2 regions of the Exiguobacterium sp. UBA5002 genome follow, and region 2 is predicted to be linked to the other one. Evidence: a T-box and tRNA genes for the amino acid it is inferred to sense, from the RefSeq annotation. Region 2 holds a T-box; the other holds one or more tRNA genes.
The links. A T-box is a leader RNA that pairs with one kind of tRNA and senses whether it is charged. The one in region 2 lies ahead of alaS (alanine--tRNA ligase), so its partner is inferred to be a tRNA-Ala.

Region 1 (11,331 bases), on a different contig from region 2:
CGTCGTCGAGTGGTCTGAATTGATCGCGGACAGCCTCCCACCTGAACGGTTGGCAATCACGATCACGCGAACGGGTGACGATAGTCGTCGTTTTGAGCTGACGCCGATCGGAGAACGATACATTACATTATGTGAGGGATTGAAATCATGAAAATCGTAGCTATTGATACATCGACGAAACAATTATCGGTCGCTCTTTCAGACGGGAAACAGATTGTAGCAGAAGCTTCTTATGTCACGTCTTTGAATCATGCGACGAAACTCATGCCATTGCTTGAGCGCTTGATGGTGGAAGCAAAATGGACACCGGCTCAACTGACACGTGTCGTCGTTGCTGACGGTCCTGGTTCTTATACCGGATTACGGATTGGAGCGACGACAGCGAAGACGCTCGCCTATACACTGGACATCGAGCTCGTTGCCATCTCGACACTTGAACTGATGGCGGCTTCGACAGGTCATACGGGACGTGTCGCAGCAATTCAAGATGCGCGGCGTGGAGCAGGGTTTGTCGGAGTGTACGACGCCGGGAAACGAATCGGTGAAGAACAGCATGTCGAGATCGCTTCTTTTGTGAAGACGTTACCGCCAGATACGCTCGTCACAGGAGACGTCGATGCGTTCGAAGAGATTCTTCAGCCATTTGAAAAGGCGGCTCCTGCTTTCCGGACGCCACGTGCCGGCGTACTCGCTTTACTCGGTGCAACACGCCAGACGGTCGAAGCGCATGCGTTCGAACCACGTTACCTGCGTCTAGCTGAAGCAGAGGCGAAATGGATCGAGGCACAGCGTCATGAGTAAGGGCATTCGTCGGATGACCGTACAGGACGCTGCAGGTGTTCATGCGGTCGAACTCGAATCGTTTGCGACACCGTGGACGCTAGATGCCTTCGAAGCGGAAATGACACAAAATCCGAATGCCTATTATGTCGTTGCCGATCAAGATGGTATCGTCGGGTTTGCTGGTCTGTGGCATATCGCGGATGAAGGACATATTACGAATATTGCCGTCAAGCAGTCGCACCGCGGACAAGGACTTGGGGAAGATCTGCTAACGGCATTGATCGCCGTCGGTCGTGCGCTTAGTTTGCGGGCGATGACACTCGAAGTACGTGTCTCGAACACACCAGCGCGGACTTTATATGAAAAACTCGGATTTCAGTATGTTGGTGTCCGAAAACGATATTATCAAGATAACAATGAAGATGCTGCCATCTACTGGCTGGAGCTGGAGGGAGAAGACCTATGACACAACCATTGATTCTAGCAATCGAATCGAGTTGCGACGAAACGGCAGCTGCCGTCGTCCGTGGAGGAATCGACGTCTTATCGAACGTCGTCTCGTCTCAAATCGAAAGTCATAAACGATTCGGTGGCGTCGTGCCTGAAGTGGCTTCACGGCATCACGTCGAACGGATCACATACGTCATCGATGATGCCTTGACGGAAGCGAACGTCACGATTGACGATATCGATGCGATCGCCGTCACGGAAGGACCTGGACTGGTCGGAGCATTACTCGTTGGTGTCAGCGCAGCGAAGGCACTCGCCTTTGCGCATGATAAACCATTGATCGGTGTTCATCATATCGCAGGTCATATCTATGCGAATCGTCTCGTGCAAGAGCTTGAGTTTCCGCTCGTCTGTTTGATTGCATCAGGTGGGCACACGGAACTGATCTACATGCCGGAAGACGATGTATACGAAGTCATTGGTGAAACACGGGATGATGCCGCTGGGGAAGCCTATGATAAAGTTGCTCGGACGTTGAAGTTACCGTATCCAGGTGGTCCACGAATCGACCAATTGGCACAGACCGGTCAGGATACGTTCCATTTTCCGCGTGTCTGGCTCGAAAAGGATTCGTATGACTTTAGCTTCAGCGGTTTGAAGTCCGCAGTCATTAATGCCGTGCATAACGCCGAACAACGGGGGGAAACGATCATTCCGGAAGATTTAGCTGCGAGTTTCCAAGCGAGCGTCGTCGAGGTACTCGTGACGAAGGCGGTCCGTGCCGTGAAGGATAAAGGGGGACGTCAATTACTGCTTGCTGGTGGCGTCGCTGCCAACAAAGGATTACGCCAAGGTCTCGAAGCGGCATGTGAGAAGGAAGGAATCGATCTCATCATTCCGCCGATGCACCTGTGTGGAGATAATGCGGCGATGATCGGAGCGGCTGCGATTCATCCATATCGCGCGTTACGCTATTCGACACTTGCCATGAACGCAGAACCTGGGCTAGATTTAAAGTAAGGAATCCGAACAACTTGGGGGAAATGGAATGAAAAAAGTCATCATCGCATTGTTAGCGGTACTGGTCATCGTCGCGATCGGACTTCAGGTCCGAGAAATCGTCAACGCATACCAAGTCGCCTATAAGGAAGAACTCGTACCCGATAAAAAAGCGGTCGAGACGAATACGAAACAACGTCCACTTTACGAAATCGGACGAGCAGAAGGGGAAAAGACCCGGATTCAAAAGTTATATGCTTTTGATCAGACAATCAATGGTAAGCTCAGTAACGTCGTCATCGTCGATCGGAAGTATGGTTTAACGAACAAGGCGAGTGATGATTATTTCATGATTGCTTCCGGAACACCGGTGACGGATCAAGAAAAGAAGTCATTCGAACCAATGATTCAAAAGATGGATGCAGAACAAGTCCAAGCCGAGGTCATCTCAAAGCATGAGGTGACTGCTGTCGAGAACAATAAAAAACGGACGTTGACGTTATTTAAGGTCTTCTATAAGGATACGGATCAAAACGAATACCTCTTCTTCATCGAAAAAGAAGGCGGTCTGAAACTCGATCTATTCAAGAAGGGTTACTCACGTTTGTCTAATTACTAAATCCATGAAAACAGCGGATTCCTAAATAGGAGTCCGCTGTTGTTCGTTCATTGCCATTCAGTGATACCCGTCAAGTCATCATAGATGCGATCGGGATCGAGATTCAATTCCTCGACCGGAAGTCCATTTCGATTGATCCATGCCGTTTTGAAGCCGAAACTCTTCGCCCCGGTGATATCCCAACCGTTCGAGGACATGAAGAGGATCTCCTCGCGTTTTAGACCGAGCGTGTTTAAGGCATGCATATAGGATGCAGGTGCTGGCTTATACTGTTTGATATCATCGACACTGACGAGATGTTCGAACCGATCGGCTAAACCTGACTGTTCGATCAACGGATCGAGCATATCATGGGAACCATTCGAGAAGACGACCAAACGTTTATGCGCCATCGTCTCGAGAACAGAGCTAACTTCTGGGTACACATCAAGTGTCAGGTACGTCTCCATTAAAGTCGTGATTTGTTCCTCGGTCACATGGAGCTTCAGTTCGAGTAACGTATAGCGGAGGGCATCTTGTGTCACTTGGCTGAACGGCACATATTGTCCGTTTAATTGTCGGAGGAAAGAGTACTCCAGTTGTTTCTCTCGCCAGCGTTTACTGATCGCTTCTCCGTGTTCCGGATACAGCTCCTCTGCTTGTTCTTTGACGGAATGGACATCGAATAATGTACCGTAGACGTCAAAGACGAGTGCTTGAATCGTCATAAAAACATTCATCTCACTTTCATAGAGTCTGTTTTAAGAATTCCCTTACATGACGGATTCAAACGATACTCAAGCATGAACCTGTTGTAAAAAGCGATGAAACGTTTGCGCGAACGCGCGACAAGCGGCTTGTTTCTCCGGTGTGTTCGGATCAAACTCAATCTTCAAGCCATTCGTGACGATGGTCGCCCCAGCTTCTTTTAATGCGTCTTCAATCAAATCAACGGCTGCGCAGTACTTCGGATAATCAAGATCCCCCGAACCAAAAGCAGCAGCCGGCATCCCGTCTAAAAATTGTTCCCGTAGCTCCTCGACGAAATCTTCTGCTTCATACGGTAAATCACCGTCTCCCCATGTATATGAGCCGAGTAGTAGACCATCAAAACGTGATAGATCCTCCCCGACGAATTGATCCAGTTCTGTGATCGTCACGTCGACATCGTGTTGCTCGAGCTCACGTTGAATGATCGAGACGATATCTTCCGTATTACCGGACATGCTGACGAATCCAATTGCAATCTGCATGCATGTTCCTCCTTTCGCTGTACTTCTTTACTTTAATTGATAATGATTATCAATGTCAAAATATCATATAAAAAAACACCTTCCGAAGAAGATGCTTTTCTATACATTAGTCTTGTAGTTCGGCCCATTCCTCAATGGAACGAATGACCGGTTCGAGTTGACGCCCTTTGTCGGTCAAACTGTATTGAATCTTAATCGGACGATCGGGAATGACAGTCCGGATGACGATGCCTTCCGCTTCGAGCTCCTTCATACGTTCCGTGAGCATGCGACCTGATAATTCGGGGATGGCATCTTGAATCTCATTGAAACGACATGTCTTCGTCAACAAGTGACGTAAAATCAGACCTGTCCATTTCTTACCTAAGATTTCAAAGGCATGTTCGACTTTGGGACAAAGAGCCGGTTGGATTGCGACTTCTTCCATCAGCACTCATCCTTTCTATAGTTGTAGTATACCCGCTTCTGCTAAAAAAATCGAATCATTTTACTTAATGTAACAAAAAGAACTAAAACAAATCTATTTACTTTTAGTAAGTGATAAGATATAGTCTGTTTATCGAGTTACTTAAAGTAACTTAAAAACATTAGGTAAAAGGAGAAGAGAGAAATGATGGATACAGGACTTTTAATCATTCGTTTAATCATCGGTTTAACATTTGCTGCACACGGGACACAAAAATTATTTGGTTGGTTTGGTGGACACGGCATCGCTGGAACAGGCGGTTGGTTCGAATCAATCGGCATGAAGCCAGGGAAGGCACTCGCGATTACAGCGGGTCTTGCTGAATTAATCGGTGGATTATTGTTTGCAAGCGGGGTATTCCTCTGGATCGCTGCAATCCTCATCATCGGTTCGATGCTTGTCGCGATCGTTAAAGTACACGGTGCGAATGGTTACTGGGTGACGCAGAACGGGTACGAATACAACATGGCATTGATCGTTATCGCCCTTGGAGTGGCGATGATCGGTGCTGGAGACTATTCACTCGCTGCACTCATCGGGTGAGGAAAAAGGTGGGTCATTCATGAAGTTCGAGGCATCAACGCTTAGCGCAAAAGACAATTATAAATTACTGATCGGAAGCATCATTCCGCGTCCGATTGCCTTCGTGACGACGCTAGGGGAAGACGGGACGGTCAACGCAGCCCCCTTTTCCTTCTTTACGGTCGCATCAAGTAGTCCGCCACAACTGGTGATTGCCGTACAACGGACGGATCAGGGACAAAAGGATACAGCACGTAATATCCTAGCAAAACAAAGCTATGTCATCCATATCGTCAGCGAAGAAATCGTCGACGCTGTCAATGAGACGGCTGCGCCACTCGCTTACGGTGAAAGTGAACTCGAACGGACGGATTTAACGCTCGTCGATAGCGACGCAATCGACGTGCCCGGAATCGCGGAAGCGAAAATCCGGTTCGAGATGCGCTTAACACAACATGTCGAGCTAGAAGGTGCCGATCTTTTGATCGGGAAAGTACTGCGCTATCACGTCGCGGATGAACTCGTCGAGTCGTTCCGGATCGATGCGGCAGGATTGAAGGCTGTCGCTCGCTTAGCAGGAAATGATTATGCGACGATCGGGAAGACGTTTACGATTGCTCGACCGACAAAATGATAGAAGTGTGAATGCTTGATTCAGTGTACGATCCATGTTGACGACGAACGTTTCGATTTAAATAAAAAGGAGTGGAAAGACCGGTCTAGCTACCGGAATCTCCACTCCTTTTTTCATATCGCGTATCTAGTTCATCGATCGGACTTCAAGGTTGTGGATCGATTTCGTTTGAAGAACCTTCGAGTCCGTGACGTTTACTATACTGATAACCATCGAGCAAATAAAAAATGATTGCCAGCGCCCAAACCCCGACACAACTGATCAAAAAGGCAGTCAAGGGAGTGACGCTACCATAATAGGATATGATCAATGGATCATTGAGTTCGACGAACAGTTGTGTCGTTAGAAGCGTACAACATAGTCCAGAGAGTAGACTGACGAGAAGACCGCTCCATGTCTGGATGACAAGTCCGATCATGCAAGAAATCAGAAGGAACAAAGGAAGAGCAGCATTAAAGGCATCCGGGCGGATGAAGGCGGACACGTAGTCCGCATACATCGGAACGAAATAAAGAATACCGGATAACAGTCCTTGAATCAGGTTGATGAAAAAGCTTTTCGTTCGCATCAGTGTTGGTTCTCCCATCGTTCCATCAATTCAAGTAGATCGACATCGATCTGGTCTCGTTCCGCAGATAACGCTGTCGCTTTTGGAATATCATTAAAGACTTCCGGTTCGCAAAGCAACTGTTCGATTTCCGCTGAACGCTGTTCGAGCCGTTCAATATCTTGTTCGAGTTGTTCGATTTGCTGACGGCGTTTTTTTTCTTCTTTCTGTGCTTCTTTGTCGATCGTCTTCGATGCCGTGACTTTTGCCGCTTTTGCCTCTTCGGCTTCAAGGCGAGCGATTTCTTCTTGTTCGGCCTTCTTCTCTGTGTAGTACGAATAATCGCCGAGGTATTCTGTCACACCAGCTTCACTCATCTCGATGACGCGTGTCGCGATCCGATCGATGAAGTACCGGTCATGGGAGACGAAGAGTAGCGTACCTTCATAGTCGACAAGAGCGTTCTCAAGGACCATCTTCGAATCAAGATCCAAGTGGTTCGTTGGCTCGTCAAGGATGAGGACGTTCGTCTTCCGGAGTTTCAGTTTTGCGAGCGCGAGACGTCCGCGTTCGCCACCAGACAATTCTTGAACGATTTTGAAGACATCGTCGCCGCTGAACAGGAATTGTCCGAGCACAGAACGGACTTCTTGTTCGCGCATCAGTGGCCATTCGTTCCAAATCTCATCGATGACACGGTTCCGGTCATTGAGTTCCGCTTGCTCTTGATCGTAATACCCGATCGAGACACCGGTGCCGAAACGGAAATCACCGAAGAGAGGACGTAAACGACCGACGAGGACTTTTAAGAGCGTCGACTTCCCGATTCCGTTCGGTCCGACGAGTGCCAGTGATTCGCCGCGTTGCAAGCGGAACGTGATGTCTTTTGAGACAGCTTCTTCGTAACCGATTGCCAATTGATTGACTTGAAGAACGTCATTCCCGCTCTGTTTTTCGATTGGGAAGGAGAGGACCGTACTGCGTTCATCTCCATCTGGTCGGTCGAGCCGGTCGACCTTCTCGAGCCGTTTTCGAACGCTTTGAGCACGCTTTGTCGTTGTCGCCCGAGCGATGTTTCGTTGAATGAAATCCTGCATCTTCGCGATTTCTTCTTGCTGCTGTTCGAACTGTTTCATTTCTTGATCGTACAATGCCGCTTTTTGCTCGAGGTACTTCGTATAGTTCCCAGTGAACTTACGACAGACATTACGAGAGAGCTCATAGACGACATTGACGACTTGATCGAGGAAGTACCGATCGTGCGAGACGATCAGAACGGCACCACGATAACCACCGAGGTAACTTTCAAGCCAAGCGAGCGTATCGATATCCAGATGGTTCGTCGGTTCATCGAGAATGAGAAGCTCTGGTGCTTGCAGGAGCATCTTCGCTAAGGCGAGCCGTGTCCGTTGACCTCCGGACAATGTCTGGATCCGGCGTGAGTAATCGTCTGGATAAAAGCGCATGCCGTGCAGGACGGAGCGAATATTCGCTTCAAACTGATAACCACCTGCTTCTGAGAAGTCATGTTGCGCTTGATCGTACGTCTTCAGGAGTCGATCGTAAGCGACCGGGTCGTTCAAGATGTGCTCCATGCCCATCTCGATTTCCATCCGGCGCAGTGTCCGTTCTTGTTCTTGCAGATGTTCAAAAACGGTCAGCATCTCGTTCCAGATCGTCTCATTCGATTCGAGACCACTGTCTTGCGCGAGATAGCCGATTTTGACATCTTTACCTTTCATGATATCGCCCGAGTCATGACTGAGTTCACCAGCGATGATTTTGAGCAAGGTTGATTTACCGGCACCATTTCGACCGACGAGCGCAATTCGGTCGCGCTCCTGTACTTCCAATTTGATATTTTCTAAAATCGGCTCGACGCCGAATGATTTCGAGAGTTGGTTGACTTGTAAGAGTATCATTTCCATCCATCCTTCCACCCTTTAGTCTATCACGAACAAAAGCGCGAGGTCCTGCGGAATATATTATTTGTGACTCTATGTGAAGTGGTTTACAATCAAGGAGAGTAGAAAGCTTTTTGCAAAGATTTGGGTGCCACGATGGATGTGGCCGAAGGGGGAACTGCAGGATGAATGGACCAGACACAAAAATTCCACAAGCGACAGCAAAACGGTTGCCGCTATATTATCGCTTCATCCAAAGTTTATACAATTCAGGCAAGCTCCGCGTCTCTTCTGCTGAGTTAAGCGAGGCGGTGAAGGTTGATTCAGCAACGATTCGTCGCGACTTTTCCTACTTTGGGGCACTAGGGAAGAAGGGGTATGGATATAACGTTCAACATCTCTTAACGTTTTTCCGGAAAACCTTGAATCAAGATGAGGTGACGAATGTTGCCTTGATCGGGGTCGGTCATCTCGGAACAGCGTTTGCAAATTATAACTTTTTAAAGAATAATAGTACTCGGATAGTCGTTGCGTTTGATGCGGACGAAGAGAAGGTCGGAACAACGACGCATGACGTTCCAATCTATCATGTTTCGGACATGAAAGAACAAATCGAAGCGAATCAGGTCGATGTCGCCATCTTGACGGTTCCATCCCAGTTCGCACAGTCAGTAGCGGATGAGTTAGTCGAGTATGGTGTGACAGGCATTCTGAACTTCACGCCTGCACGGTTGAACGTGCCAGCGAGCGTTCGGGTTCATCACATCGATTTATCGATCGAGTTGCAGTCGTTAGTTTATTTCATGAAGCATTATTCGCAATCAGCTGAAGGAGTGAAATCATAATGGAAAACCTTATCCCGCTCACGTTAGGTATCGGACCTGCGAGTATCGGATTAATTGCTGTCGTCGCGTTGATCATCTTCGGACCGAAGAAGTTACCGGAATTCGGTCGTGCTGCCGGTCAAACATTGAAAGAGTTCAAGAATGCCACGAACGGCATCATGGACGACGATAAAAAGGACGAACCGAAAGAGAAGTGATTGAATCATGACGGTTGATCAAGAACAAAGCATGACGTCGCACCTAGACGAACTGCGTAAGCGGATTGTCTGGTCGCTCCTCATCGTCGTCGTCCTGTTCGCTGTCGCATTTCCGCTCGTCCGACCGCTCGTCCGTTTTCTGCAAGCGGACTTAAAAGAGCTCGGTATCGGATTAAATGCCTTCAACGTCGCCGATCCTTTAATGTTGTATTTGAATCTTGCGTTCATCATCGCGCTGATTTTAGCGTCACCGTTCTGGATGTATCAACTGTGGGCATTCGTCCGACCAGGGCTTTATGAAAAGGAACAAAAAGCAACACTGACATATATTCCAGTCATCTTCTTTCTATTTTTGGCTGGTGTAGCCTTCTCGTATTTCTGGTTGCTTCCCTTCTTGCTCGAAGTCTCAACGGATCTCGGGAAAGAATTGGGGATCGAGCAAGTCATCGGGGTCGAAAACTACTTCAGTTTCTTGATCCGGTTGACGATGCCGTTTGGTCTTCTCTTCCAATTGCCGGTCGTGACGATGTTCCTGACACGTCTTGGTCTTGTGACGCCATATTTCATGCGAAAGAATCGAAAATATGCGTATTTCGCGCTGTTCGTCGTTGCGGCATTGATCGCACCGCCGGACGTGACGTCACACTTGATGATCTCAGTGCCGTTGTTCGTTCTCTATGAAATCAGTATCTTGATTTCCGCGCGGACGTATAAAAAGGTCTTGATCCTCGAGCAACAGGCAGAGCTTGAACGACAGGCGGATTTGATGCGTGAATTGAATAAATGAATCGTGAATTCCTTCCAGCCATTTCGGGAGGAATTCTTTTTTATGAAAGCGTTATGTTTATATTGATAAAGCAGTTAGCGATGCGTATACTAAAGATAATTCATGGGGGCTTAGCTCAGCTGGGAGAGCGTTTGGCTGGCAGCCAAAAGGTCGTCGGTTCGATCCCGATAGTCTCCACCAAGTTCATACGTTCAACTCCTCGAGTGCTCGAGGAGTTTTTTTATGTTCCCAGTTAAATTCCTTCCAAATATAAAATGTCACCAAAAAGAAAAAAATTAAAAAAATAGACAAATATAAATTGTTTATTTCCATTAACTTCATTAAACTAAAAATACAGAATTTTCGTTAAACTGTTTTATTAGTATTACTACTATGGTTTTACAGAAAAGGGGAAACGAACGCATGAAGAAGAAGATTGCACTTATGGCAGCCGTCTTAATGACGTCTTCCAATCTAGTCAGTGCGCAAGGTGCACTGTCCTCACAAGACAAAGCGACGGGTCAAAAACCGCAGGCGCTCTCACTGAAGAAATCGGGACAAGAAAAGAACTACAAACAATCGGATAAAGTCCGAGTCGTCATCGAGATGGAACAAAAACCGGCGATTCAAATCGCCCAATCTCAAAACAAGCGGTATAGCACATTGAGCAATGCCGAAAAGGAATCGATCAAGGATCGACTCGTCAGCGTCCAAAAATCAGTCAAGTCAGCTATCGCTAAAAAGGCGATTCCTGTTACATATAAAGAAAGCTTCACAACCGTCATCAATGGATTCAGTGGTGAAGTGAAGTTCGGTGACATCGAAGATATCAAACAACTCGAAGGAGTCAAAAGTGTACATATCGCGCACGAATATGCGCGCCCAACCGTCGATAAAGGTGCCAAGCCAGACATGCTGTACAGCAAGGACATGGTCAATGCGAAGGAAACGTGGCAGGACTATGGCTTTAAAGGGGAAGGAACCGTCGTCGCGGTCATCGATACGGGGATTGATCCATCGCACAAAGACATGGTCTTGAGTCCAGAGACAAAGGTGGATTTAACCTCTTCGAAGGTCGAGAGTGCGAAAGAAACAAAAGGTTTAAAAGGAAAGTATTTCACGGAAAAAGTACCGTACGGCTATAACTATGCCGATCACGACAGCGAAATCCGTGACTTAGGTGCGGGGGCATCGATGCACGGGATGCACGTCGCAGGTACGGTCGGAGCAAACGGCGATGAAGCAAACGGTGGTATCAAAGGGGTCGCGCCGGAAACACAGCTCCTCGCGATGAAAGTCTTCGGAAACGATCCAGGAATGCCATCGACATTCAGCGATATCTACATTAAAGCGATCGATGATGCGAT
Region 2 (19,096 bases):
GTGGATTGATTGCAGCGAGCTACGTCATCAATGAGATTGTCCGTGAAGCTGGCGTGACGATCGAACGCGTTCGTTAAAAAAGCGACCTTATGGTCGCTTTTTCTGATGTGTGGCTGTTTGTTTGTTCCAAAAATCGAGTCGAGCCTGCAGTTGTTTCTCAAAACCGCGTGGGCTTGGACGATAAAAGACGGGTTTGGTCCGGGCAAGGTTTTCTGGCCAATAATTCTGTGGCACATAGGCATGTTCGAAGTCGTGCGGATATTGGTAGGTAACGCCATTCCCAAGTGCCGCTGCACCCGGATGATGGGCATCGCGCAAGTGCGGCGGAACGGGTCCGCCGTCCGAACGACGAACGAGCGTCAATGCTTGATCGATTGCTGAGATGACAGCATTCGATTTCGGTGCCGTCGCGAGATATAAGACCGTTTCAGCAAGCGGGATCCGTGCTTCCGGGAAACCGACGTACTCGCACGCGCGTGCGCAGGCATCGACCATTAATAACGCTTGCGGATCAGACAGACCGATGTCTTCTGCCGCATGGACGTAGAGACGCCGTACGATGAAGCGCGGACTTTCGCCCGCTTCAATCATGACAGCGAGCCAGTAGAGCGCAGCGTCGGGATCGGAACCCCGAATTGATTTGATGAAGGCGGAGATGACATCATAATGCCGATCGCCGTCCTTATCGTACTTCAATGCTTTTTGTTGAATCGATTCCTCGGCGACAGCGAGATCGATCGTGATCTGACCATCGATTTCCGGTGTCGTTAAGACGGCGAGTTCAAGCGCATTCAATAATGCCCGGTAATCGCCATCCGACAACTTGACGTAATGATCGATCGCGTCATCCGTGATCGTGATCGGATATTTGCCAAGACCACGTTCTTCGTCTTTTAGGGTCCGGTCGAGGACGATTCGTAAATCGTCTGCTGTCGGGGGCTCGAAACGGAAAACCGTTGCCCGCGATAAGAGAGCGGCGTTGACCTCAAAACTCGGATTTTCAGTCGTCGCCCCGATCAACGTGATCGTACCTGCTTCGAGCGCTGGCAGTAAGGCGTCTTGTTGCATCTTATTGAATCGATGGATCTCATCGAGAAAGAGAATCGTTTTTTGATCCTCGAACTGAAGACGGGCTTCGGCCGCTTTTAGAATTTCCCGTAATTGTTCCAGTTTCGCTGTGACCGCGTTCAATTGCTCGAACGCTGATTTCGTATAACTGGAGATGACACGCGCGAGCGTCGTCTTACCGGTTCCGGGTGGACCGTAAAAAATGACGGTTCCGAGACGATCGGCTAAGATGGCACGCCGCAGGAGCGTCGTCTCTCCAATCAGATGGCGTTGTCCGACGATTTCATCCAGATTCTGCGGACGCATTCGATTCGCGAGCGGTCCGGCAGGTGACTGGGATTCAAATAAATGTGCCATACACATACGCTCCTTCCACTTTTAGCTACTACTATACTAGAAAGGATGATCCTTCGCATGATGAAAATCTCGACGAAAGGGCGATATGGTCTGACGATCATGATCGCACTCGCGAAAGAAGCTGAATCTAAACCATTATCCCTAAAAAAAATCGCGCAGATGTATGACCTATCTGAGCATTATCTTGAACAGTTGATTGCCCCCCTTCGTAATGGAGGTCTCGTCAAAAGTGTACGCGGTGCTTACGGCGGGTATAAGCTCGGTTGTGAAGCGCAAAACATCACAGCGGGTGAAATCATCCGCCTGCTTGAAGGACCACTCGTCGTCGTCGAAGGCGATGCGTGTGACGAGGTCACAAAACGCAAACTGTGGGATAAAATCCAGCAAGCAGTCGATCAAGTACTCGATTCAACGACGCTACAAGACTTAGCGGAAGAAGAAGATACAGGATACATGTTCTATATTTGAGAGGTGAAAACGAATGAATTACTTTGACCACTCGGCGACGACGCCGATGCGTCCGGAAGTCCTTGAGGCGATGACGCCTTATTTGCTCGAACAGTATGGCAACCCATCTAGTGTCCACGCGGCTGGTCGGTCTGCTCGGGCAGCAATTGACAAAGCACGCCGGCAGATCGCACAAGAATTGAACGCGAAACCAACCGAACTGATTTTTACGAGCGGTGGAACGGAATCGGATAATTATGCAATCTTCGGTGCGGCTGAGGCGGCGCGTGAAAAAGGGCGTCATCTCATTACGACACGGTTTGAGCACCATGCTGTATTGCATGCGTTCGAAGAGCTCGAAAAACAAGGCTATGACGTCACGTATCTCGATGTTCCAGATACAGGTGTCGTCTCATTGGCTGCCTTGCAAGAAGCGGTCCGGGAAGATACGACACTCGTCTCGATCATGTTCGGCAACAATGAAGTCGGAACGATTCAGCCGATTGCGGCATTCGGTCAATTTTTACGAGAACGCGGTGTTTTGTTCCATACGGACGCGGTGCAAGTGTTCGGAAAACAAGCAATCGATGTCGAAGCGTTACAGGTCGATCTTTTATCCGCATCTGGTCATAAAATCAATGGGCCAAAAGGAATCGGATTGTTGTATGTGCGGACTGGTGTGAAGTTGGCTCCTCAAACATTCGGAGGAGAACAGGAACGCAAGCGTCGCGCTGGTACGGAGAACGTACCGGGAATCGTCGGTTTAGCGAAAGCGCTCGAACTGATGATCGCAGAGCGTGAACAACAACAGGACCACATCAAACAGTTGCGTAGCGTTTTGCTAACACGCTTGGATGAAAGTGGCATCACTTACGAAGTCAACGGTGTTGAAGGATTGCCGAATGTCCTCAATCTTTACTTCCCGCAAATTGAAATCGAACCGTTCCTGATCATGCTCGATATGCGCCAGATGGCCGTATCGAGCGGGAGTGCATGTACGGCAGGATCCGTCGAACCTTCGCATGTCTTATCGGCGATGTATGGCGAAGATGAACGGACACGAGCATCGGTCCGAATCAGTTTTGGTCACGGAAATGAGCTCGCGCAAGTCGAACTACTCGCACAAGCCTTGCAAGATGTCGTAAAATCGTTTCAGAATTAACTAAGAGGTGAAATAAATGAATACACGAGCGAAAGCCCCGAGTGAAACGACAGTCGTCGTTGGGATGTCGGGCGGTGTCGATTCTTCTGTGACCGCTCATTTATTAAAAGAGCAAGGCTATAACGTCATCGGAATCTTCATGAAAAACTGGGATGACACGGATGAGAACGGCTTTTGTACGGCGACGGAAGATTATGAAGACGTCATCGCGGTAGCCAATCAAATCGGCATTCCGTACTATGCAGTCAATTTCGAGAAAGAGTACTGGGATAAGGTCTTCACGTACTTCCTCGATGAATATAAACTCGGTCGGACACCGAATCCGGACGTCATGTGTAACAAGGAAATCAAGTTCAAAGCCTTCCTCGATCACGCGATGCGTCTTGGTGCCGATTTCGTCGCGACAGGGCACTATGCGCGTGCCGTCTATGAGGATGGAGAACATAAATTGCTTCGAGGCGTTGATGCAAACAAGGATCAAACATATTTCTTGAATCAATTGTCGCAAGAGCAAATCGCGAAGGCGATGTTCCCGATCGGGCACATGGAAAAATCAGAAGTGCGCCGGATCGCAGAAGAAGCGAACCTCGCAACGGCGAAGAAAAAAGACTCGACAGGCATTTGCTTCATTGGCGAGCGGAACTTCAAACAGTTCCTCGGTCAATATCTGCCGGCGCAACCCGGTGAGATGCGGACACTTGACGGCAACGTCATGGGACGTCACGATGGATTGATGTACTATACGATGGGGCAACGTCATGGACTCGGTATCGGTGGCGACGGAGAGCCTTGGTTCGTCGTCGGGAAAAATTTAGAGGAGAACATCCTCTATGTCGATCAAGGATTCCATAACGAATTGTTGTATTCGGAAGGGTTACTTGCTTCAGATGTCAGCTGGACATCTGAGCGTCCGGTCGGTGAGACATTCCGTTGTACGGCGAAATTCCGTTACCGTCAACAAGATATAACCGTCACGGTTCGTGTCCTCGAAGATGGACTCGATGTTTCATTTGACGAGCGTCAACGAGCAATCACACCAGGACAAGCAGTCGTGTTCTATGATGGGGACATCTGCCTCGGTGGTGCGACGATCGATGCAGCCTATAAAGCAGGCGAACGCCTCGCTTATCTAGCGTAAGGAGCAAAAGAAGATGAACTATAATGAAGTAGGATTCCGGCATCTAGAAGCTGGAAATTATGAATTAGCAGCGCAAGCGTTTAACGACGCGATCGAAGAAAATCCAAAAGATCCGACAGCGTACGTCAATCTTGGAACATTACTCCAAACGATGAACGATGCTGATCGTGCCCTTCGTTTTTATGACCGGGCACTGATGATCGATAACACGTTTGCGAGTGCCTATTATGCAAAAGGGGCGCTGTTCTTTGCTGCCGATAAACTCGTCGAAGCAGAGGAATCATTGCGGGCAGCGTTATTATATGGACTTGACGACGCGGATCTCCATTTCATGCTTGGGATGACGTATCAAAAACTAGGTGATCCAGTACGTGGCTTACCTCGTCTACAGCGCGCGTCAGAATTAAACGGTGTCGATATCGAGATCGCATTCCAATACGGACTTGCCTTAGCGCAAAACGAGAAGTTGGAAGAAGCGGTCGAGATGTTCGAGCACGTCTTGATGCTTGACGAAACGCATACGGATGCACGATACAATTATGCGATTGCCCTTGCTTTCCTTGGTCAACAAGAAGCCTGTTATGCAGAACTCGAAGCCGTTCTTGCCTACCAGCCGGAACACGCCCTTGCGCGGGACGCGAAAGCGAAGATGGATGCGTTATTAAAACAAGCAGACTGATATAAAAAAGACGATTCCGCCTGGAGTCGTCTTTTTTTATGCTATTTAATTCCCAACTTCACGGATGACACGAAGTGGTGGACCGGAAAAGTCTTCATAGGCTTCATCCATGTTTTTCGTGTACAGTTCGATGACGTTATTTTCCGTATCCTTGAAATAAGCAGAATGTTCTTTTTGATTCGAGGTCTCCTGTTCGTCCCATTCTCTGAGCTTCACGGTGATTGATGCTTCCCGCAATTGATTCAAGGCTTGCTGGAACTCGTCCTTCTCAACGTAAAAGGCACAGTGGACATGGACTCCGCCTTCATCGTACAACGTATCCCATTCGGAGACCGGTAAGTGTTTGACGGTCCGTTCTTCCATCGTAAAGTCCCGTTTCAGCCACAGACCGAGTCGAGTATTACCGCCAATGTAGAGCCACGTGGCCCAGACCCCGTCTTGTTTAGATTGTTCTTTACTTGGTTCAGCGTCCTCAGGAGCCCATTGCTCGACGATCGGAATACCAAGTGTCCCATTCCAAAAGCCGACCGCACGATCCATATCCTCGACTTCAAGTACTAATTCACACAATCCTGCAATCGGTAAACGTGCCATCCTTAAACTCCTCCTCTTAACGAAATGTTTCAGGGTATCTTTCCCTGATTTAAAATCCGGTAAACGAATGCTATGATGAAAGCAGCGAATGAAAAAGAGAGAAAGAAGGTGGAGTGATGGAGCACCCCCATCAAGTCGTCGGGCGCGTCAAACGTGTGCTCTTTTCTTCTGAAGAAGAAGCACACTCCATTGTATTGGTCGCCGTCAAAGAAAAGAACTTTGAACTGAAAGAAACCGAGCTCGTCATCACGGGTACTGGGGTTGGGATCGAACTCGGAGGAACGTATCAAGCATTCGGTCGTCTCGTTGATCATCCTCGCTTCGGAAAACAACTGAAGGCGGAACTGATTCGGCGATCGGTTCCGATGACAAAACATGCGACGATCCGCTTCTTGACGAATGGTTCGTTCACCGGCATTGGTCCGAAGACAGCGAAAAATATCGTCGATGCTCTCGGAGAAGAGGCAGTGGATCTCATTTTGAAAGATGAACGGGTACTGAATCAGGTGCCTGGGTTAAAACAAAAACAAGCTGACATCATCTTGAGTCGACTCGCTACCTTATACGGTGTCGATCAGTTGATGCTGTTCTTAGCACCATTTGATGTTACGCCGAAGCTAGCGGCAAAGATTTATGCTGCTTACGAAGGGGACGCCATGGCGCGAATACGAGAGAATCCATATTCCTTGATGTATGAAGTGAATGGGATTGGTTTTAAGACAGCCGATCATATCGCATCACATCTCGGACTCGTCGGATTACACCCGGAGCGCGTCGCTGCTTCGATCATGCACATATTAGAACAAGAAGCAGGAGAGGGACATGCCTTTGCGACAGTCGACTCGCTATTGCAGCGAGCACCCCGTTTGCTTGGTGAAGACCCGGGTGAACGGCTAGAACAAGCGATTGAACTGTTGCTCGCTGAAGATAAGGTCAAGCTCGAAGAAGGCTGTTTGTATTTACCGACGATCTTTTATGCCGAAGTCCGAGCGGCAAAGGAACTGGCGCGCGTCATGGCGAACGGTGCCGAACAGGAAGTCGATGTCGCGACGATCCTTGAAGCAATCGGGCATCTCGAAGAACAGTTTGGCATGGAATATGCGGCGCAACAGCGAGAAGCGATCGAGTTAGCGGTCAAAGCACCGCTGATGGTCCTGACCGGTGGACCCGGTACCGGTAAGACGACTGTTATCAAGGGAATTTTACATGCCCTGCAAGAAATTCATGATTGGCCGCTTGAGAAGAGTCGCGTCAAGACGGGAGATGTTTATCCGTACGTCCTTGTTGCACCGACCGGACGCGCCGCTAAACGTCTGTCGGAAGCAACGGACGTCCCAGCGATGACGATTCATCGTCTGTTGAAGTATGACGGAACGAATTTCCAATTAAATGAAGATCAGCCGATCACGGGGAAAGTACTGATCATCGATGAGTCGTCGATGATTGATATCTACTTGTTATCGAGTCTGCTCCGTGCTGTGCCGAACGGTATGAAAATCTTGTTCGTCGGTGACCGGGATCAATTACCATCCGTTGGTCCTGGGCAAGTGCTGGCAGACTTGATGGATACGGAAGGGATTCCCGTCGTTCGTTTGAACGTCGTCCATCGCCAAGCGGAAGATTCTTCGATTTTACGGCTCGCGCACGATTTGAAGAACCGGACGACGTCAGCTGATTTGTTATCACCACTTGCGGATCGTCGCTTTTACACTGCGTCTCCGCAAGAGACGTTACGCGGCATCTCAGCCTTCGCGGAAAAAGCACTCGCAAAAGGGTATTCGAAATTCGATGTTCAGGTTTTGGCACCGACTTACCGTGGTCAGGTCGGAATCGACGAACTGAATGTCGCCTTGCAACGCGTCTACAATCCGGAGGAACCGAAAAAACGCGAAGTCAAACAAGGCACCCGGATTTACCGGACCGGGGACAAGATTCTTCAGCTCGTCAACAATGCGGAAGAGAACGTCTATAACGGAGATATCGGCGAAATCGTCAATATCTTCTTCGCCAAAGAAAACGTCGACAAGGTGGATAAGATCATCGCCCGCTTCGACCAGACGGAAGTCGAGTACAACCGGAGTGACTGGGATCAATTCACGCATGCCTACGCGATTACGATTCACAAGGCACAAGGGTCCGAGTTCCCGATCGTCTTGATGCCGGTCTATTTCACGGGGGCATTCAAACATTCTCGAAACTTGATTTATACGGCGGTCACCCGTGCGAAGTCGAGTTTATTATTGTTCGGCGACCCACGAGCGTTTCATAAAGCGTCGCAAGAAGAGGAGCCGCGGCGCCGAACACGATTGATTGAACGACTCGGTGGGGTGACAAAGACTTGACGGATGCTGTACGATAGGTAATAATCACGATAGATGAATGGACGTAACACGTTGATGGAAGATAAGTAAAAGGAAAACTCGAGTCCAGAGAGAAGTGAATCTGCTGCAATCACTTTCTCGAGTCCCTTTGAAGCTCCTTCCGGAGTCGGGTGTAAACACCTGCGGGTCATCCCCGTTATCAGATGTTCGAGGTAAGCAATGGATTGCTTACGAACGAGGGTGGTACCACGGAAGCGATGCTTTCGTCCCTTTTCAGGGATGAAGGCATCGCTTTTTTGCGTCCAAATAAAACCAATGGGGGTAACTGTTCATGAAAGCTTTAAAACCATTAACGGGTGCACAAATCCGTCAGATGTATCTTGATTTCTTCCAAAGCAAAGGGCATGCGATCGAACCGAGTGCTTCACTCGTACCGGTCGAGGATCCATCGCTCTTGTGGATCAACTCAGGGGTTGCGACACTCAAGAAATATTTCGATGGTCGTGTCATTCCTGATAATCCACGTATCGTCAACGCACAAAAATCAATCCGGACGAATGATATCGAAAACGTCGGGAAAACAGCACGTCACCATACGTTCTTCGAGATGCTCGGAAACTTCTCTGTCGGTGATTACTTCCGTGAAGATGCAATCAAATGGGGCTGGGAACTTTTGACGAGTGATGACTGGTACGGTCTTGACCCGGAACGTCTCTCGGTCACGATTCACCCGGAAGATGACGCAGCGCGTCAAATCTGGCTTGAACTCGGTGTACCGGCTGAGCGGATCATTCCACTTGAAGATAACTTCTGGGAAATCGGTGAAGGTCCATCTGGTCCGAACACGGAAATCTTCTTCGACCGTGGACCTGCTTTTGGAGACGATCCGAACGATTCAGAACTCTATCCAGGTGGCGAAAACGAACGCTATCTCGAGATCTGGAATATCGTCTTCAGTCAGTATAACCACGATGGACACGGCAACTACACGGAACTTCCACGTAAAAACATCGATACAGGAATGGGACTTGAACGGATGGCATGTGTCATGCAGGACGTGCCGACGAACTTCGATACGGATCTGTTCATGCCGATCATTCACAAAACAGAAGAGATCAGCGGTAAAATCTACCGTGATGATTCGAAACTCGATGTAGCATTCAAAGTCATCGCAGACCACATCCGTACCGTATCATTCGCGATCGGTGATGGTGCGCTTCCTTCGAATGAAGGTCGTGGATATGTCCTTCGTCGTTTACTACGCCGTGCGGTTCGTTATGCGAAGATGCTTGGAATCGAACGTCCGTTCATGTATGAACTCGTCGATACGGTCGGGAATGTCATGGTCGACTTCTACCCACAAGTTCCAGAAAAAGCAGACTTCATCAAACGTGTCATCAAAAACGAAGAAGAACGTTTCCACGAGACACTTCATGACGGTCTTGCAATCTTGAACACGGTCGCTCAGACGGCTAAATCAAACGGTGAGCACGTCATCAGTGGCGAAGATGCGTTCCGTCTGTATGACACGTATGGTTTCCCACTCGAATTGACAGTCGAGTATGCGGAAGATCATCAGATGTCTGTTGATGAAGAAGGCTTCAAACTAGCGATGGATGCACAACGTCAGCGTGCACGTGCAGCGCGTGAAGAGAGTGGTTCGATGCAACAGCAATCGGAAGTCCTCTCAACGCTAAAAGATAAAAGTACGTTCGTCGGCTATACCGACCTTAAGGCGGATGCGAAAATCATCGCATTGTTGCATGATGGAGAACGAGTCACAGAAGTCGCTGCTGGTGAAGAAGCACAAGTCATTCTCGACATCACACCGTTCTACGCTGAAAGTGGTGGTGAAGTCGCGGATACAGGAACAATCGAAGGCAAAGACTTCGTTCTTGATGTCAAAGATGTTCAAAAAGCACCAAACGGTCAAAACTTGCATACGGTCATCGTTCGTACAGGGATCGCAACGGAAGCTGCAGACGTCGTTGCAAACGTCGAAGCAGCAGAACGTAAAGCCGTCACGAAAAACCATACAGCAACACACTTGCTTCATAAAGCATTGAAAGACACGCTCGGAACACACGTCAACCAAGCGGGATCACTTGTTTCTCCAGAACGTCTCCGCTTCGACTTCTCACACTTCGGTGCCGTGACACAAGAAGAGTTGACAAAAATCGAACAAGACGTCAACCAAGCGATCTGGGCATCATTACCGGTTGATATCGAAGAGATGAACATCGCTGATGCAAAAGCAAAAGGCGCGATGGCATTGTTCGGTGAGAAGTACGGGGAAACGGTCCGTGTCGTCTCAGCAGGCACATACTCGATTGAATTGTGTGGCGGAATCCACGTCGGAAACACTGCAGAGATCGGTCTGTTCAAGATCGTCTCAGAGTCTGGGATCGGTGCAGGTACACGCCGAATCGAAGCGGTAACGGGTGCAGGCGCATATCGTGTCATGAATCAACACTTGGAAACACTCGAACAAGCAGCAGCTGTCTTGAAGACGAAGACGACAGAAGTTCCTGTTCGCATCGAAGCACTGCAACAACAGCTCCGTGAGACGGAACGGGCGAATGAATCGTTGCAAGCAAAACTCGCGAACATCGAAGCTGCTTCATTGAAGGACGATGTTGAGGAAATCAACGGTGTGCGTGTGCTTGCGAAACGCGTCGATGTCTCAGATATGGATGCTCTTCGCGGTATGATGGACGAGTTGAAGAGCTCGCTCGGATCGGCAATCATCGTTCTCGGAAGTGCGCAAGGTGAGAAAGTCAATCTCGTCGCAAGCGTCTCAAAAGATTTAATCGACCAAGGCTATCATGCTGGTAAATTGATCAAGGAAGTCGCAACACGCTGCGGTGGTGGCGGTGGCGGTCGCCCTGACATGGCTCAAGCTGGTGGAAAAGATGCGTCGAAATTAGAAGAAGCACTCGCGTACGCTTCACAATACGTGCAATCACTGGCATAATAGAAACGTAGTGTATATGAAAGAGGTGATGAACGTGAGTCAGATGGATCAAACGATGAAATTCAACTTTCCGGAAGACGATAACAAAGCAGCGACACGTGATGTGTTGTTGACGGTCTATCATGCTTTAGAAGAAAAAGGATATCATCCGATCAACCAAATCGTCGGCTATCTCCTTTCAGGAGATCCTGCTTACATTCCTCGTCATAATGACGCACGTAATTTAATTCGTAAGATTGAACGCGACGAATTGCTCGAAGAACTCGTGAAATCTTATTTGGCGGAGAGTGGAAATTCAAAATGAAACGTGCAATGGGACTAGATGTCGGTTCGAAGACGATTGGGGTAGCGGTCAGTGACTTGATGGGCTGGACGGCGCAAGGCGTCGAGACGGTCAAGTGGACGGAACCGGATTACCCAGAAGCCTTCAAACGGCTCGATGTCATCATGAAGACATACAATGTCGAAATCCTAGTCATTGGTCTTCCGAAAAACATGAACGGTTCCATCGGTCCCCGCGCAGAAGCAAGTGAAGCTTTTGCGAAGGAAATCGAACAGCATACCGGGCTTGAAGTCGTCTTCATGGATGAACGGTTGACGACGATGCAAGCAGAACGGATGCTGATCGATGCCGATGTCAGCCGTAAAAAGCGTAAACAAGTCATCGATAAGATGGCTGCCGTCATGATCCTGCAATCGTACTTGGATCGGACGAACCGATGAAGGGGGAGAAACCGATGGCTGAAGAAAAACGTCAGTATCTCTTTCCAGATGAAGAGGGCGGCGAACATCTTTTCGAAGAATGGTACCGTTACTCGAGTGAACGTACAGGAAAAACCTATCTGTTTCTTGAAATGATCGGTAACCCTGACGAAGGAGCAGATGATCTGATCATCTGTGAGATCGATGAATATGGAGAAGGCGAAGATGATTTCGAATTGAGCCTGATCGATGAAAATGATGAGCAAACTTGGGATGAACTCGAGCTTGCGTTAAAGGAGCGGATCACTGATGCAACAGAATGAACCAACACGTTACGTAATTCCGGACGGCGAAGGAAATGATTTCGAATTCGTAGAACGTCTGCGTTACGAAAGCCCACGTTCGAGTAAGACATACATCTTCCTTGAGCCAATCGGAGCAGACTATGACGAAGCAGAAGAAGTCGATATCTTCGTTTACGAACTTGACGAATACGGTGATGGAGACAACGACTTCAACCTCGTACCGATCGATGAAGATGATACAGCGACTTGGGATGAAATCGAAGAAGTCTTTAACACGCTCGAAGATCAGTTAGACTAATCCGACTCATGACAGGTGACGTCGTAAGAGACTTTCTCTTACGATGTCACCTTGTTTTAAGAGAAAAAGGAGGAACCGATGGAGAACGAATGGAAGCAAAATGCCGAAATCGAAAAAAGGCGACGCCGGACATCACGGCGGATTACGCTAATCATCCTTTCTGTATTGTTGACGATTTTTCTAGTTGCCAGTGCGGTCGTCTATGTCTTTTTGAAAAATGCGCTTGAACCAGTCGATGAAGCAGCGACGAAATCCGTCAAAGTCGAAGTTCCTTTAGGAGCAGGGACGAGTACGATTGCTTCCTTACTAAAGGAAAAAGACTTGATTGCGAACGAGACGATTTTCCGTTATTACGTCCGTTATAAGAATGAATCGTCATTCCAGGCGGGTACGTATACACTGTCACAAGCCATGTCCCCGGATGAAATCATCAATGAATTAAAGACGGGAACGGTCATGAAGGCAGCGGATGTGAAAATCACGTTACCTGAAGGCATCACGATGGATCGTCAAATCGCTTTGATCGCGAAAGCAACGAACTTCAAGGAAGAGACGGTCCGTAAAGAATTGACGGATGCGACATTCATCGACAGCATGATTGAAAAATATCCGATGTTGACGGATGAAGTGAAAAAAGATGGTGTCCTGTATGCACTTGAAGGGTACCTCTTCCCAGCAACGTATGAGTTTGATAAAGGAAAAAGCATTGATCAAATCGTCGAGACGATGCTCGATGAAACAGAAAAAGTCTACGATGAGAATGCGGATGCCATTCAAAAGTCAGGCATGACCTTCCATGAAGTGCTCAGTCTCGGTTCCATGGTCGAGCGCGAAGCGGCGACACCAGATGATCGTCGTGAAATCGCTGGTGTCTTCAAAAATCGATTGGATGACGGCATGAAGTTACAGTCGGATCCAACAGTTTGGTATGGTACAGGCGAAAATACGGCTTTAACGACGCTGAAGGATCTTGAGAATAACTCGAAGTACAATACGTACAAGTACGAAGGGATTCCGATCGGTCCGATTTCAACGGTCAGCAAAGATTCGGTACTTGCCGTATTAAATCCGAATAAAACGAAATATGTCTATTTCTTCGCACGTCCACCAAGTGATAAACATCCACGAGGACAGATTCTATACGAAGAGACATATGAAGAACATCAACGAAACGTCGTTAAGTATAAGCCGGAATGGGTGGAATACGAAGCGAGTAAAGAGCAATGAGCAACGGGTTGGGTTGAAGCGGGAAGTTCGCTTCAAGTCAACCTGTTTATGCGGAAGAGGGAGTGAATGGCGTGAATGATTTCACGACCTATGTCGAATCAATGATTCATCCTCGAGATGCTCTGTTAGAAGAAATGGAGCGTTATGCGGAAGAACATCATATACCAATCATCGAACTGACAGGTTCCGAAGTCTTGTTATCGCTCTTGCGATTACAACAACCGAAGCGCATTCTAGAAGTCGGAACCGCAATCGGATATAGTGCGATTCGGATGGCCCGTGCGCTACCGGATGCGCGCATTACGACGATTGAACGGAATGCAAAGCGGTATGAAGAAGCAAAAACCTTCATCGCCCGGTCAGATGTGGCGGATCGGATTGACATCATTTTTGGTGATGCAGTAGAATTAGCCGAAACGCTTGAAGACCAGTTCGATGCGGTCTTCATTGATGCAGCTAAAGGACAGTATAAAAAATTCTTTGCAGGATATGGGCGACTCATTCCTGAGGGCGGTGTACTCTATACGGATAATCTCTTCTTACACGGAGATGTTCTCGAGTCTGATCCGAAGACATTCGATCGAAGAAGACGTCGACTCGTGCGTCTCGTCAAGGAATTCACGGTCTGGATGATGGAACAAGAACAATACGATACGACGATTTTTCCGCTCGGTGACGGTGTATCCGTCAGTCGGAAAAAGTCGAAATGATGGAGGAACGAATGACATGCAAAAACCGGTAGTAATTGGCGTAGCGGGCGGAACGGGTTCAGGGAAGACGACGGTGGCACGTTCACTCGTCGATGCGTTCCCAAGTGAATCAATCGTCATGATTGAGCAGGACGCGTATTATAAAGATCAAAGTGATTTATCAATGGAGGAGCGGTATCAGACAAACTATGATCACCCGTTCGCTTTTGATAATGGTCTGTTGATTGAGCACATTCAGTCGCTCCGTGAAAACATTGCCGTTGAAAAACCGGTATATGACTATGTCGCCCACACGCGGGCACAAGAAACGATTCGTCTCGAACCACGCGATGTCATCATCGTAGAAGGAATTTTAGCGCTTGAAGACGAACGGTTACGGGAACTAATGGATATCAAGGTGTTCGTCGATACGGATGCGGACGTTCGCATTCTGCGTCGGATGCAACGTGATATCAACGAACGTGGACGTTCGATCGACTCAGTCGTTGAGCAGTACACGAACGTCGTTCGTCCGATGCATCTGCAGTTCTGTGAACCAACAAAACGGTATGCGGATATCATCGTACCGGAAGGCGGCGAGAATCATGTCGCGATCGATTTACTCGTGACGAAGATTCGAGCGATTCTTGATTATCGTTCAGCACTCGATCAAAGAGGATATTGATTCCAAAAAAGATGTGAATATACTATACTAGTGGAATAAAAAGGAGCGTGACAAAAATGGCAGAAAAGCAATACTACATGACGCTTGAAGGTAAAGCGAACATTGAAAATGAATTGAATGAATTGAAGTCAGTCCGCCGGAAAGAAGTCGTCGAGAACATCAAGATCGCCCGTTCGTTCGGTGACCTTTCAGAGAACGCTGAGTACGATTCAGCAAAAGAAGAGCAAGCGATGGTCGAAGGCCGGATCGCTCAACTTGAAGAGATGCTTCGTAATGTTGCCATCATCTCAGAAGAAGAGAAGGATATCTCGGTCGTCGGTATCGGAACGACGGTAACTTTCTTAAGTGTCGAAGATAACGAAGAAGATACGTATACGATCGTCGGTAGTGCCGAAGCAGATCCGTTCACGGGTAAAATCTCGAACGAATCACCAATCGCGAAAAGTTTAATGGGGCACCAAGTCGGAGATCAAGTCTCTGTACCAGCACCAGGCGGCGAATACGCAGTAAAAATTACATCGATCAAATAAAGAACACAGGAGCCGGAGCAATCCGGCTTTCTGTTTGATGGAGGAATGAATTATGCCAATCGCAATCATCGGCGCAATGGAAGAGGAAGTCAACTTATTGCGTAATGAGTTATCAGAACGTAAAGATACAGTCATCGCAAACTATCATTTTTATGAAGGGCTTTTAAATAGCGTTCCTGTCGTCATCTTGAAGTCAGGAATCGGGAAAGTGAACGCTGCGATCGGGACGACATTATTGCTAGACCACTACAAACCAAGTGCTGTCATCAATACGGGCTCAGCAGGTGGATTCAAGGAAGGCTTAACGGTCGGGGATGTCGTCGTCTCAACAGAAGTACGTCACCACGACGTCGACGTGACGGCATTTGGATACGAATATGGTCAGGTACCTGGAATGCCAGCTGCCTATCAAGCAGATCCGAAGCTTGTTGCAACGGCAGAAGCCGTCATCGAGCGGATGGATGCGATTCGCGTCGTTCATGGATTAATTGCGACAGGCGATTCATTCATCCACGATTCAGAGCGCTCTGCTCAAATCAAGGCGCACTTCCCAGAAGTCGCAGCCGTCGAGATGGAAGCAGCACCAATCGCACAAGTCTGTCATCAGTTCGGTGTTCCGTTCGTCGTAACGCGTTCGATTTCAGATAGCGCCAATGAAGAAGCGTCACTCTCGTTTGATGAATTCCTCGAGATTGCGTCAATCAATTCCGCTAAAATGGTCATGGAAGTCGTACGGACGTTAGCAGAATGAGGTATGGGGGAAGGGCAAGGGAGACCATGCTCTTCCTTTTTTCTTTGACAAAAGCATATTAACGCTTTATATTAGTACCAGATACTAATAACAAAAGGGGATGCCTTATGAAGATCGGGATTGTAGGATTAGGAACGTCTTTGCCGTCACGCCGCGTGACGAACGATGAATTAGCAACGACGCTCGATACGAGCGATGAATGGATTCGGACACGGACAGGAATCGGGGCACGACGAATTGCAGCCGATGATGTGGATGTAACAGACTTAGCGACAGAAGCGGCTCAGAAGGCACTCGATGATGCTGGATTGACAGTAGAGGACATCGGCTTGATCGTTGTCGGAACGGCAACAGGACGTGCGTTCCCTTCTACAGCCTGTATCGTTCAAGAGCGTCTTGGAGCACGAGGGGCGACCGCTTTTGATATCAGTGCGGCCTGTAGTGGATTCATCTTCGCATTACAAACAGCTGCAAGCATGTTATCAACAGTCGAAGGGAAACATGCACTTGTCATCGGTGCTGAAAAAATGTCGAGTATCGTTGACTGGTCAGACCGGTCGACAGCGATTTTATTCGGGGATGGTGCAGGGGCAGTCGTCATCGGACAAACTGAGCAAGAGGGATTAAATGCTTTTGAACTCGGAACAGACGGACGTGGAGCCCATCTGTTGTTTAAGGATATCGATGGACCAATCGAGATGAACGGTCGCGAAGTCTTTAAGTTCGCCGTTCGTAAATTACCGGAAATCGTTGAGAAGGTCATTCAAAAAGCAGACAGCACGCTTGAAGATGTCGATATCTTGATTCCGCATCAGGCGAACCTACGCATCATCGATGCAGCGTGCGAACGACTGCATATTCCGCAAGAAAAAGTCATCGTTACGATCGATGAGCATGCGAATACATCTGCTGCTTCGATCCCACTCGCACTCGAAGAAGCACGTAAGCAAGGTCGTCTGACACCAGGTACGAAACTTGTACTTGCTGGCTTCGGTGCCGGATTGACTTGGGGAGCAGCATACATTACTTGGACTAAAGGAGAGAACACATAAGATGATAAGAAAACGCGTTGTAGTCACAGGAATCGGAGCACTGACACCAATCGGGAACGATGCCAATACATTCTGGGAATCATTAAAAGAAGGAACGAACGGGATTCGACCGATGGAGCGTCTCGATATCGATGAATATCCAACAAAGGTCACTGGCGAATTGCAAAACTTCGACGTGACAGAATTCATCGAGGCGAAAGAAGCACGCAAGATGGACCGCTTCGTTCATTACTCACTTGTCGCAAGCATGGAAGCTGTAAAAGATGCTGGAATTGATATCAAGTCGATTGCTGAACGTGCAGGTGTCTGGATTGGATCAGGAATCGGTGGCGTGGAGACAATCGAGAAACAAGCGAAAATCTACTTTGAACGTGGACACCGTCGTGTCAGCCCGTTCTTCATTCCGATGATGATTCCGAACATGGCAAGCGGTCAGGTATCAATCTATACCGGAGCCAAGGGACCGAATAACTGTTCTGTCACAGCATGTGCTTCAGGAACGAATGCCATCGGGGAAGCACTTCGTGTCATCGAACGGGGCGATGCAGATGTCATGATCGCTGGTGGTGCGGAAGCGCCGATCACGAACTTAGCATTTGCTGGTTTTTGTGCCAACAAAGCGATGTCAACGAACCACGATCCTGAGACGGCAAGCCGTCCATTTGACGAAGGACGTGACGGATTCGTCATGGGAGAAGGAGCAGGAATCTTAATTCTTGAAGAATATGAGCATGCAGTAGCTCGTGGTGCGAAAATCTATGCAGAGGTCAGTGGGTATGGATTAACAGCTGATGCGTACCACATCACAGCTCCGGATCCAGACGGAGACGGTGGAGCACGCGCGATGGCGATGGCGATTCAAGATGCGGGCATCACTCCGGAGGCAGTCGGATACATCAATGCTCATGGAACGAGTACACCAATGAACGACATCCTTGAAACAAAAGCGATCCACAGTGTCTTCGGTGAACAAGCGAAACAACTCGTCGTCAACTCGACGAAATCGATGATCGGTCACTTACTTGGTGGAGCAGGTGGCGTCGAGGCAATTGCGACGATTAAATCATTACAAGAACAAACAGTTCACCCGACGATTCATCTCAAACAGCCGAGCGAAGGCTGTGATCTCGATTATGTGACAGAAGGTTCACGTCACGTCGAAATGACTTATGCGCTCAGCAACTCGCTTGGGTTCGGTGGACACAACGCATCACTCGTCTTCAAACGGTATGAAGCTTAAGCTCAAGCGACTCCCTTGAAACATCAAGGGGGTCGCTTTTTTGATGAAATTCTGATTCAATAGAGAAATGCGTGTTTGACGCAGAAAGGAGTCGTTTATGACTAACATCACAAGAAAAACATCAATCCTGATATTGATCTTATTTTTATTGATTGGTCTCAGTGGTACGCTCATATATCGTCTATCATCATCTCAAAAGACCAAAACAGATCAGGAGACCCAAGCAGTGAAGGTTGAATTAATTGAATCATCACTCCCGAAGACATCCGATATTGCGTTAGCGACAGATAGTCGTTCTCAGACACTGTTAGCACAACTGTATGAAGGATTATATGTCTTTACTTCTGGGACATCCGTCCGTCGAGGATTAGCACAGGATATGTCAGTCTCAAAGGATCGTCTGACGTATACGATTCAACTCAAACAAACGAAAAATGCGCAGGGTCAGCCGATCACGGCACAAGACTTTGTCGATAGTTTCCGACGTGTCGCAGCTAATAAAACGAATTCTCCTTATGGTTTTTTATTTGAAGTGTTTGAAAATGGACGTGCCGTCAATGACGGAAAAATGAAGCCAGAGTGTTTAGGTGTAAAGGCGAAAGGACGCAATCAACTTATCATCACGTTGAATCAGCCGGTTTCGAATCTAAAGGAATTACTTGCGATGTCCGTCTTCTATCCACAACCGGAATCAAAGAAGTGGGAAGAACTTGTTGGAAATGGTGCATTTACACTAGAAAAAATGTCGAAAAGCGGATATACGCTTAAGAAAAATGATCAGTATCATCAGCAAAACGTTGTTACAGTAGCGAAAATAGAAAGCCGTATCATTCCCGATCATCAGACGCAATGGAGTTCGTATAAGAAAAACAAGGCG

Region 1: it has a tRNA-Ala gene. The T-box ahead of alaS (alanine--tRNA ligase) is inferred to sense a tRNA for this amino acid. The anticodon was not compared.

What each region holds. Positions count from the first base shown of each region.
Region 1 is NZ_DGYQ01000006.1:1,299-12,629, forward strand. It holds gene tsaE (tRNA (adenosine(37)-N6)-threonylcarbamoyltransferase complex ATPase subunit type 1 TsaE) at 1-151, shown strand, start outside; gene tsaB (tRNA (adenosine(37)-N6)-threonylcarbamoyltransferase complex dimerization subunit type 1 TsaB) at 148-801, shown strand; gene rimI (ribosomal protein S18-alanine N-acetyltransferase) at 794-1,249, shown strand; gene tsaD (tRNA (adenosine(37)-N6)-threonylcarbamoyltransferase complex transferase subunit TsaD) at 1,246-2,253, shown strand; gene B4C70_RS01275 (hypothetical protein) at 2,282-2,851, shown strand; gene B4C70_RS01280 (haloacid dehalogenase type II) at 2,899-3,558, opposite strand; gene B4C70_RS01285 (flavodoxin) at 3,628-4,083, opposite strand; gene B4C70_RS01290 (winged helix-turn-helix transcriptional regulator) at 4,190-4,510, opposite strand; gene B4C70_RS01295 (DoxX family protein) at 4,694-5,092, shown strand; gene B4C70_RS01300 (flavin reductase family protein) at 5,112-5,705, shown strand; gene B4C70_RS01305 (hypothetical protein) at 5,851-6,273, opposite strand; gene B4C70_RS01310 (ATP-binding cassette domain-containing protein) at 6,273-8,174, opposite strand; gene B4C70_RS01315 (redox-sensing transcriptional repressor Rex) at 8,342-9,001, shown strand; gene B4C70_RS01320 (twin-arginine translocase TatA/TatE family subunit) at 9,001-9,198, shown strand; gene tatC (twin-arginine translocase subunit TatC) at 9,206-9,985, shown strand; tRNA gene B4C70_RS01330 (tRNA-Ala) at 10,090-10,165, shown strand; gene B4C70_RS15180 (S8 family serine peptidase) at 10,994-11,331, shown strand, end outside.
Region 2 is NZ_DGYQ01000026.1:173,765-192,860, reverse strand. It holds gene B4C70_RS08185 (tRNA threonylcarbamoyladenosine dehydratase) at 1-77, shown strand, start outside; gene B4C70_RS08180 (replication-associated recombination protein A) at 88-1,425, opposite strand; gene cymR (cysteine metabolism transcriptional regulator CymR) at 1,486-1,893, shown strand; gene B4C70_RS08170 (cysteine desulfurase family protein) at 1,907-3,034, shown strand; gene mnmA (tRNA 2-thiouridine(34) synthase MnmA) at 3,051-4,172, shown strand; gene B4C70_RS08160 (tetratricopeptide repeat protein) at 4,186-4,851, shown strand; gene B4C70_RS08155 (VOC family protein) at 4,897-5,445, opposite strand; gene B4C70_RS08150 (ATP-dependent RecD-like DNA helicase) at 5,562-7,787, shown strand; T-box leader at 7,830-8,040, shown strand; gene alaS (alanine--tRNA ligase) at 8,098-10,740, shown strand; gene B4C70_RS08140 (IreB family regulatory phosphoprotein) at 10,775-11,044, shown strand; gene ruvX (Holliday junction resolvase RuvX) at 11,041-11,463, shown strand; gene B4C70_RS08130 (DUF1292 domain-containing protein) at 11,478-11,765, shown strand; gene B4C70_RS08125 (DUF1292 domain-containing protein) at 11,752-12,045, shown strand; gene mltG (endolytic transglycosylase MltG) at 12,124-13,272, shown strand; gene B4C70_RS08115 (O-methyltransferase) at 13,344-13,982, shown strand; gene udk (uridine kinase) at 13,999-14,646, shown strand; gene greA (transcription elongation factor GreA) at 14,703-15,176, shown strand; gene mtnN (5'-methylthioadenosine/S-adenosylhomocysteine nucleosidase) at 15,229-15,927, shown strand; gene B4C70_RS08095 (beta-ketoacyl-ACP synthase III) at 16,035-16,979, shown strand; gene fabF (beta-ketoacyl-ACP synthase II) at 16,981-18,219, shown strand; gene B4C70_RS08085 (peptide ABC transporter substrate-binding protein) at 18,446-19,096, shown strand, end outside.